Regions from separate parts of the Pseudoalteromonas sp. BZB3 genome, predicted to be linked through region 2. Evidence: predicted binding sites of a transcription regulator. Region 2 holds the regulator's gene; each other region holds the start of a gene.

Region 1 (3,288 bases), on a different contig from region 2:
GGTGCTGAAGCAGGTATGTGGGGTGCAATTTTAGTCGGTCTTTTCGCTGCCTTATTTGGTGGTTCTACTTCCCTGATTTCTGAGCCAACTGGTCCAATGACGGTTATTATGACCGCAGTTTTGACCGCAATGATGGCTAAATATCCTGAATCGGGCCTGGCTATGGGCTTCACAGTAGTGATGATGGCCGGTGCTTTTCAAGTGTTACTAGGTACCTTAAAGCTCGGTAAATACGTAACACTAATGCCCTACTCTGTTATCTCGGGGTTTATGTCAGGTATTGGTGTTATCCTCATCATATTACAGCTTGCACCTTTATTAGGCCACCAAGCTCCCGCAGGTGGTGTAACAGGTACTTTAGGTCAGCTCCCTGAACTTCTATTAAATATTCAGTTTTCAGAGTTGTTATTAGGTGCGGCCACATTAGCAATATTGTTTTATTTCCCTAAGAAATATCGCCAATATGTGCCAGCTCAATTAGTCGCACTCGTTGCAGTGACCTTAGTTTCAGTAGTCATTTTTGATACTGATAGCATTCGTAGGATTGGTGAGATACCAAATGGCCTACCTTCTATCGTTATCCCGACTTTTACTGCCGATCAATTTCAATCAATGGTAATCGACGCCTTAGTGCTCGGGACTCTGGGTTGTATTGACACCCTATTAACTGCCGTTATAGGCGACAGCTTAACTCGAACTGAGCACGATTCTGATAAAGAGTTGAGAGGACAAGGTGTTGCAAATATTATCTCCGGCTTATTCGGTGCATTACCTGGTGCAGGTGCGACCATGGGCACAGTGGTAAATATTCAAGTCGGTGCACGTTCACCATTGGCTGGTATTTTCCGAGCGCTTATTTTAATGGCAGTTGTATTTGTAGCCGGAGGCTTAACAGAACCAATTCCATTGGCTGTTTTAGCGGGTATTGCCGTATATGTTGGTATCAACATTCTTGATTGGAGCTTTATTCAAAGAGCGCATAAATTAAGCATATCTCAAATGGCAATTATGTATGGTGTAATGTTACTCACTGTATTTGTAGATCTCATTGCCGCTGTAGGCTTAGGTGTCTTTATCTCAAATATCATGGTGATAGAGCGACTTAGCCGTGTACAATCAGAGCAAGTTAAAGCCATTAGTGACTCTGATGACGATGTTCCTATGAATAAATCAGAACAAGCATTATTTGAACAAGCGAACGGTCAACTGCTCTATTTTTACTTATCGGGTCCCATGATATTCAGTGTCTCTAAAGCCATTGCACGTCAACATCGCGATATAAGTAAATACAAAGCCATGGTTTTAGACTTAAGTGATGTGCCAATGCTTGATGTAACTGTGAGTCTAGCGCTTGAAAATGCGATTACTGATGCATTAGATGCAGACTGTAAAGTCTTTATCTTCTCGCCAAACTCAGAAACATCTGATCAACTACATCGTTTTCAAATTAACGAAAAACTTGGTGAAAATGCATTTTGTAATTCTAGAATTGATGCATTAGAACGCGCGTTGGAATCAATGTAGATTTAATCGTTTTGGCACAAAGTAGACTCTTTGTGCCAAAACGACTTTCAAAAACCTCTTCCCTTATAAATTAAAATCAAAAAACTACTAACTGGCATTTGCTTTGCTTGTATAAGCATTTGGAATATTAAATTACTGCAAAAAACGAATTATTGACTTAATTGTTTATTAATTGTTGACGAAACCTACGTAAAATACGACAATAGGATTAATTTCGCTTTCAAAGTTTGTTGTAAGCAGTTTTTAAACTTGGAGAACAACTATATGAAGTTATCTTTATTAGCAATGTCGACGCTTTTTGCAACGCAATTTGCAATGGCTGACAATTTAGTTACAAACGGCTCGTTTGAAGAAAATGTGATCAATTCTAAATGGACATTGTTGAATTCAGTTAACGGATGGGAGCGTGAAGGCGCACGTTTTGAAATTCAAACTTCAAGACTGGGCATCATTAATGCGCAAGACGGCAATCAGTACATTGAGTTAGACTCAACTGCTAACCACAGTGTATATCAAAATATTACCACTGAAGCTGGTCAAAGCTACGAAGTTTCTTTTTATTACTCTCCTCGTATACAAGGTAATAGTTCAACAAACAAAGCTGAAGTTAAATGGAATGGTCAAACTGTACTAAGCCTTAATTCTACAACTCGCGGTTGGCAGTCATTTAACGTCACTGTAACTGCTGACTCTGATTCATCTGAGTTGCGTTTTGTTGGTACAGGCAAGAACGATAGCCTTGGCGCATTCATCGACAATGTAAGTGTGACTAAAAAGCAAGCATGCCACACAGGTATTTTCGGTATTAATAATTATGGCGACCTAGAAACAGGATACGTATACAAATTCGATCTTGAATCTAAAACGTACAGTGTTGTTGCTGGCGCACAAAACACAGCATCTAACATTGCTAGCCACAACGGCAAGCTATATTTCATGGAACAATTAGATTCAAAAACTAAAGCATCTAAGCTTTGGTCTTTAGATTTAGAAACAGGTACTCAAACCGCTGAAGCAGATGCTACTTCATGGCCTATTTATCGCTCTGCAGTTACCGCTGACGGTCAGTCTTTACGTGCAACCAGCAAAACATATATGTACGACTACGATCTACAAACTGGCGAGAAAACGGTTTTAGGTAAAATGCGCTATTCTGGTGACACATTCTCACACGGTGATGTTGCCTATTCTGCAGATAACAACACGCTTTATGTGTTAACTGGCAAGTCTCTTTACACGATTGATGACAGTACTATGGCGCTGACATTAATCGGCCATCACGGAATTAATTGGGCATCTGGTTTGGCAATTTCTGACAGCGGTGCTCTATACGTATCAGGTCGTGTGTCAGGAGAAAACGCAAAAATTTACAGTGTAAATCCTCAGACAGCGGTTGCAACCTATGTGATGGATGCACCTGAACACATTAATGACTTAACGTTTGTAGACAACTACTGCAACTAAATATTCATTGGAAAATAGCTAGTTTTTACTGGCTATTTTTTTGCGCCAAATTTACCTTAAAATTCCTTTCAAAACCCTATCTATCGAGCATTAAGAGTTTGTTGATTACGTAAAAAGGCCCTAATTATCCTCAAAGGTTGATAAACTGCAACTCGCAGCTTTAACTTCAGTTCCACAAAGAAGCCTATCACTTTTGGTTCTGCTAACAGCAGTTTAAACTCCTCTAAACTTGGATCAGTTTCAACCTCAGTCTATTTGAAATAAACCCAGTAACATTGCTTAAAAAGAAATCTACACCAT
Region 2 (3,288 bases):
CATTCATGGCAACCGTGAAATTTATGCAGACAGATTGGAAGTACATCAGCGTGAAGAACTCGGTGAAAACAAGCAGCTTTTAGTCGCAACAGGCAAACCAGCTCGTTTTATCGAAAAGCAACCGGATGGCACAGTATTAAGCGCCAGCGCAGAAGAAGTTAGGTATGACGTTGCCAATAGACTACTTACCATCAAAGGCAAAGCTGAAATAAGCCTGGGAGGTCAAAGTACAAAAGCTGAAGCGATTATTTATGACATCGAGAAGCAACTGATCAGTGCTGAGCGAAACGAACAAAATCAGCAACGTGTTCACACGGTATTGATACCAGAGAAAAAAGCATCAAAGTCTAACCCTGAACAAGGTCAATGAGCATGAGTGTGTTAACTGCCACAGCCCTAGCAAAAAGCTACAAAGGCCGCCAAGTCGTAAAAAATGTCAGCCTAAGTGTGGAAGCCGGAAGCATTGTTGGTCTTCTCGGTCCTAATGGCGCAGGTAAAACCACCAGTTTTTACATGATCGTTGGTCTTGTGCCTAGCGATAAAGGCAAAGTCACAATAGATGATGAAGATATCACTTTGCTACCTATGCACAGTAGAGCACGCATGGGCATTGGTTATCTGCCTCAAGAGTCCTCAATCTTCAGAAAGTTGACTGTTTATCAAAACTTAATGGCTATTTTAGAGACCCGTAAAGACCTCAATAAAGTACAAAGAGAGCAAACTTTAGACGACTTACTGGATGAGTTTAATATTCAACATATTCGGGACAGTCAGGGCATGGCTTTATCAGGTGGTGAGCGTCGCCGAGTTGAAATTGCTCGCGCTTTAGCCGCAAACCCTAAATTTATTCTTTTAGACGAGCCTTTTGCTGGCGTTGATCCGATTTCGGTGTTAGATATAAAGAAAATTGTTGAGCATTTAAAAAACCGCGGCATTGGTGTCCTCATTACAGATCACAATGTAAGAGAAACCCTTGATGTTTGTGAGAAAGCTTATATTGTTTCACATGGTGAATTAATCGCGTCAGGTACGCCTGAGTCAGTTTTAGCTGATCAAACCGTAAGAGACGTCTACCTAGGTGAACAATTCCGTCTATAGTTAAAGCAAGACATAATCCAAATAACAAAAAGGATTGTTAGAAATACATGAGGCAATCGCTACAGCTGCGCATGGGGCAGCAACTAACCATGACACCACAATTGCAACAAGCAATTCGCTTGCTGCAATTGAGCACACTTGATCTACAGCAAGAGATCCAAGAAGCGCTGGATAGCAACCCTTTACTCGAAGTAGATGAGTCGGAATTAGAGCCAAGTACTGATGGCAATGATTCAGACAAAGCGACCAAAGACACTGACTCTAGCGAGCAACTCTCTAATTCTACTGATGATGGTCACGGTGATGAACCGACCAGCGATTACGAACTCGATAGCGATGCAGCACTGAGTAAAGACACTGTCAGTGACGATCTCGCGATGGATGTGACATGGGACGAGTACATGAGTGCAGCACCGAGCACCAGTAGCGGCCCTATGCCTGAAGACGAAACGGTTTATCAGGGTGAGACCACTGAAACATTACACGAATATTTAATGTGGCAATTAGAACTCACGCCATTCAGCCCAACCGATAAAGCCATTGCCGTTGCCATTGTTGAAGCCGTTGATGACGCAGGCTTACTTACCGTCAGTACCGAAGAACTCTTAGAAAGCATCAATGAAGGTAATGACGAAGAATTAATTGAACTCGATGAAGTTGAGGCTGTATTAAAGCGTATTCAACTCTTTGACCCTATCGGTATTGCGGCTCGATCATTACAAGAATGCTTATGTATTCAACTTAACCAGTTTGAGGCTGATACGCCATTCATTAGCGAAACAAAAATGGTGTTAAGCGAGCATATTGATCTACTTGCTAGCCGTGATTACCGCACTATCATGAAAAAGACCAAGCTCAAAGAGCCTGAGTTAAAAGAAGTGATGACACTCATTCACAGCCTTAATCCTAAACCTGCCGCCAGCATTATTCGTGAAGAATCTGAGTATGTTATTCCTGATGTGTCGGTGAAAAAAGTAAAAGGTCGCTGGGTTGTTGAGCTAAACCCTGAATGTATGCCTAAAATTAGGGTTAATGATCATTATGCGGCAATGTCACGCTCAGTAAAATCAAGCACTGACAGCCAATTCATTCGCTCTCACCTACAAGAAGCAAAATGGTTTATTAAGAGCTTAGAAAGCCGTAATGACACTTTAATGAAAGTTACCAATTGCATTGTGCAACAACAACAGGCATTCTTTGAACATGGACCTGAGGCAATGAAGCCTATGGTTTTGAATGATGTTGCTGAGATGGTCGAGATGCACGAGTCTACCATTTCTCGTGTCACCACTCAGAAGTACATGCATACACCCCGTGGCATTTTTGAGTTGAAGTACTTCTTCTCAAGTCACGTAAGCACTGAAAACGGAGGTGAATGCTCATCGACTGCGATTAGAGCATTGATCAAAAAGCTAATTGCTGCAGAAAATACAGCTAAGCCATTGAGCGACAGCAAAATTGCAGATATATTGGCAGAACAGGGAATCAAAGTGGCACGTCGTACAATTGCAAAATACCGCGAGTCACTCTCTATTCCACCGTCAAATCAGCGTAAGAGCTTGATTTAAGACGTAAACCAAGAGAAGGAAAATGCTTATGCAACTAAATTTAACTGGTCGTCACGTAGAAATTACAGATTCATTAAGAGACTATGTAAACACGAAGTTTGCAAAGCTAGAAAGGCATTTTGATCACATTAATAACGTTCACGTGATCTTAGATGTTGAGAAGCTGGTACAAAAAGCCGAAGCTACCGTTCATTTAAATGGCGGTGAAATTTTCGCTTCAGATGAACACTCTGATATGTACGCAGCCATTGATAAACTCGTTGATAAACTCGATCGCCAAGTTATCAAACACAAAGAGAAATTAACTCGACACTAACCATGAAACTTAGCTCGATTATCAACAAGGACTGCAGTAAAGCTGCGGTCCTTTTTAATAGCAAAAAACGTGCGCTAGAGTACATCAGTGAATTAGCGAGCCAACACCTTCCAGAGCATAACGCCCACGAAATATTAGATGCATTCCTAACGCGGGAAAAACTAGGTAGCACAGGCATAGGCAAAGGTATTGCTATTCCTCATGGCCGCCTTACAGGCATTGATACTATTTTTGCCATTTTAGTGACTAATCAAAACGGTATTGATTTTGACGCAATAGATAACCGACCTGTCGATATTCTCTTGG
Region 3 (3,288 bases), on a different contig from region 2:
ACGATACTGAATACCACCAGTGAACCACCTAATGCGCCTAGTAATACCGCCAGTGTCGGTGATGGCGAAGCCGGTTCAGCAGTGATCACAACTAGGCCAGCTAATGCACCATTTAAAATCATAGTTAAGTCTGCTTTGCCCCAAAGTAATTTACATACTAGTAGTGCTGATATCGCACCTGCTGCTGCCGCAGCATTGGTATTCACTAAAATTTGACTCACAGCAACTGCATTTGCTTTATCTGCAATGAATAATTGCGAACCACCGTTAAAACCAAACCAACCCATCCATAAGATAAATGTACCTAGTGTTGCAAGTGGCATATTTGAACCTGGAATTGGATAAACTTCACCGTTCTTACCATATTTACCTTTACGAGCTCCTAGCAGTAATACACCCGCTAACGCCGCTGCTGCACCTGCACCATGAACAATCGCAGAACCTGCAAAATCTACAAAGCCCATTTCAGATAAGAAGCCGCCGCCCCAAGTCCAGAAGCCTTCTATTGGGTAAATTAAACCAGTTAAAACGACGGTGAATGCCAAAAAAGCCCAAAGTTTCATTCGCTCAGCGACTGCACCCGATACGATTGACATTGCCGTTGCTACAAATACAACTTGGAAGAAGAAATCAGCTTCTAATGCATGAGTTGCATCATCTGCGGCACTTCCAATAAGCGCACCAAAATTTGGTACTATGCCACCGGCTGTATTATCGACGTACATAATGTTGTAACCCACCAGCAAGAACATAGTACAAGCAATGGCATAGAGCGCGATGTTTTTTGTTAGAATTTCAGTGGTGTTTTTTGAGCGAACTAAACCCGCTTCAAGCATGGCAAAACCCGCTGCCATCCACATAACCAATACGCCAGAGATCAGAAAGTAAAAAGTATTTAAAGAGAACTTGAGTTCTATGATGCTGTTTTCCATTGTTATTGCTCCTAAATCGCTTCTTCGTCGAATTCACCAGTACGGATACGTACAATTTGGTCTAGGTCATACACAAAAATCTTACCGTCACCGATTTTTCCGGTGCGAGCGACTTCACTTAAGGTGTTAACAATACGCTCTGCGTTTTCGCTTTGTGTTGCGATTTCAACTTTGATTTTTGGAATAAAATCAACTTGATATTCAGCACCTCGGTAAAGCTCAGTGTGACCGCGTTGGCGACCAAAACCCTTTACGTCAACAACTGTCATACCTTCTACACCTAGCTCCGATAATGCTTCTCTGACTTCATCAAGTTTGAATGGCTTGATGATAGCGCTGATCATTTTCATATTGCCCCCTTCGACATTGTGATGCGTTATGTTGGCAATGAATAATCAAGCTCTATACCAAAATTAAAACTTTAAAAAATACATAAAGTTAACAATTTGAGAACATTAAAAATCAAATAAATTGCACCAGTTAAGTGCATAAACATTCAACTTGAACTGTGTTGGTGCGTCTTTTTTAAACGATCTACGCATCTATCCTAAGGAACCTTTAATTTGACTCATATTCTTTGCATATTGGCAAAATGCTGAACATTATTAATCTCAATAGAGGAGTAAGTAATGAAACTAAAAACCATCATCATCAGTGCTGCATTGCTGATCAGCCATGCGGTCAGTGCAAGTGAACATAGCCGTCAAATCGACATAGACAATCAAGTTGTCACAAAACATAAAACTAAAATTCTGGGTGAGAGAATTAATTACACTGCGACCACAGGCACTCAGCCTGTTTGGGATGAAGAAGGTCACCCGATCGCCTCTTTGCATTACACCTACTACAAGAAAAGCGATGTTAAAGATTTAAGTAAGCGCCCACTACTAATCTCATTCAATGGTGGCCCTGGTTCTGCGTCAGTATGGATGCATATTGCTTACACAGGCCCTAAAACTTTAAATATCGATACTGAAGGCTACCCAGTTCAACCGTACGGTGTACAAACTAACCCTTACTCAGTTTTAGACGTCGCTGACATTGTTTTCGTAAACCCTGTGAATACAGGCTATTCGCGAGTTTTACCAAACAAAGATGGAAAAATGCCTAGTAAAGCTGAGCAGAAAAAGCGTTTCTTTGGTGTAAATGCAGATATCAAATATCTCGCCGAATGGCTAAACACTTTTGTGAATCGCAACAACCGCTTTTTATCACCTAAGTTCTTAATTGGTGAAAGCTATGGCACAACTCGTGTGTCAGGTCTTGCTCATGAACTACAAAATAGCCAATGGATGTACTTAAATGGCGTAGTATTGGTTTCACCTACCGACATTGGCATTAAACGCCAAGGCCCTGTAAAAGCTGCAAATCGCTTACCTTACTATGCGGCGGCGGCTTGGTATCACAAAGCTTTAGCGCCAGAGCTACAAAATAAAGACTTATTAGATGTATTAGGCGAAGTTGAAACTTACACTATTAACCAATACCTACCAGCATTGGCAAAAGGTGCATTTATCAGCGATGCTGAAAAGCAACAAACAATTAAACAAGTTGCTAAGTTCAGTGGTTTATCAGAAACCTTTGTCGCTCAGAACAATTTAGATATTCCGACCAGCGCTTTTTGGAAAGAGCTGCTAAGAGACAGAGGGCAAACACTTGGCCGCTTAGATTCTCGTTATTTAGGTATTGATAAACGCGATGCAGGCAGCCGCCCTGACTACTGGCCTGAGCTAACCTCATGGCTACACTCTTTCACGCCAGCTATTAATTACTATCTACGTGAAGAGTTAAACTACAAAACCGATATTAAATACAATATGTTTGGTTCAGTGCATCCATGGGATCGGACAAACAACAACACCGGTGAGCAACTACGTTTAGCTATGGCGCAAAACCCTTACCTTAATGTATTAGTGCAAGCAGGATACTATGACGGTGCAACCAATTATTTCGATGCAAAATATACGATGTGGCAACTCGACCCGAGTGCAAAAATGCGTGACCGTTTAAGCTTTAAAGGTTATCGCTCAGGTCATATGATGTATTTACGTCGTGCTGATTTAGAGCAATCAAATCAAGACTTACGTGAATTTATTCAAAACGCCCTACCTACAGGCAAGTCAGCTAAGTACTAAAAACTTATTCCATGGCCTTATATCTTACTTATAAGGCCATGATAAAGCCCCTCCTTCATTCGCATGTCTTTAAAATTTGGGTATACTCAAAGCATTAGCGAATTTAAGGATGTTTCCATGACTGACAAATACCGTGTTGTATTTGCCGGCTTCGATAGCAGCGTGAGTGAATCTGCCGCCATCGAGCAGCTCAGCTTAAAACTTAAAACAACGCCGCAAAA

What was found. The regulator sigma-54, encoded in region 2, starts transcription at its own class of promoters, with help from an activator protein. The targets are predictions, from matches to a motif close to GTTGGCACGNNNNTNGNNT.
Region 1: the regulator sigma-54 is predicted to act here: its motif matches at 1,615-1,633, upstream of ABMY35_RS17340 (DUF642 domain-containing protein).
Region 3: the regulator sigma-54 is predicted to act here: its motif matches at 1,326-1,344, upstream of ABMY35_RS06400 (P-II family nitrogen regulator).

Annotation. Positions count from the first base shown of each region.
Region 1 covers NZ_JBECOS010000015.1:114,544-117,831, forward strand. The annotation lists gene ABMY35_RS17335 (SulP family inorganic anion transporter) at 1-1,524, shown strand, start outside; gene ABMY35_RS17340 (DUF642 domain-containing protein) at 1,789-2,988, shown strand.
Region 2 covers NZ_JBECOS010000001.1:388,945-392,232, forward strand. The annotation lists gene lptA (lipopolysaccharide transport periplasmic protein LptA) at 1-370, shown strand, start outside; gene lptB (LPS export ABC transporter ATP-binding protein) at 373-1,098, shown strand; gene ABMY35_RS01685 (RNA polymerase factor sigma-54) at 1,146-2,666, shown strand; gene hpf (ribosome hibernation promoting factor) at 2,695-2,982, shown strand; gene ptsN (PTS IIA-like nitrogen regulatory protein PtsN) at 2,985-3,288, shown strand, end outside.
Region 3 covers NZ_JBECOS010000008.1:153,058-156,345, reverse strand. The annotation lists gene ABMY35_RS06405 (ammonium transporter) at 1-932, opposite strand, end outside; gene ABMY35_RS06400 (P-II family nitrogen regulator) at 944-1,282, opposite strand; gene ABMY35_RS06395 (carboxypeptidase) at 1,562-3,067, shown strand; gene ABMY35_RS06390 (hypothetical protein) at 3,185-3,288, shown strand, end outside.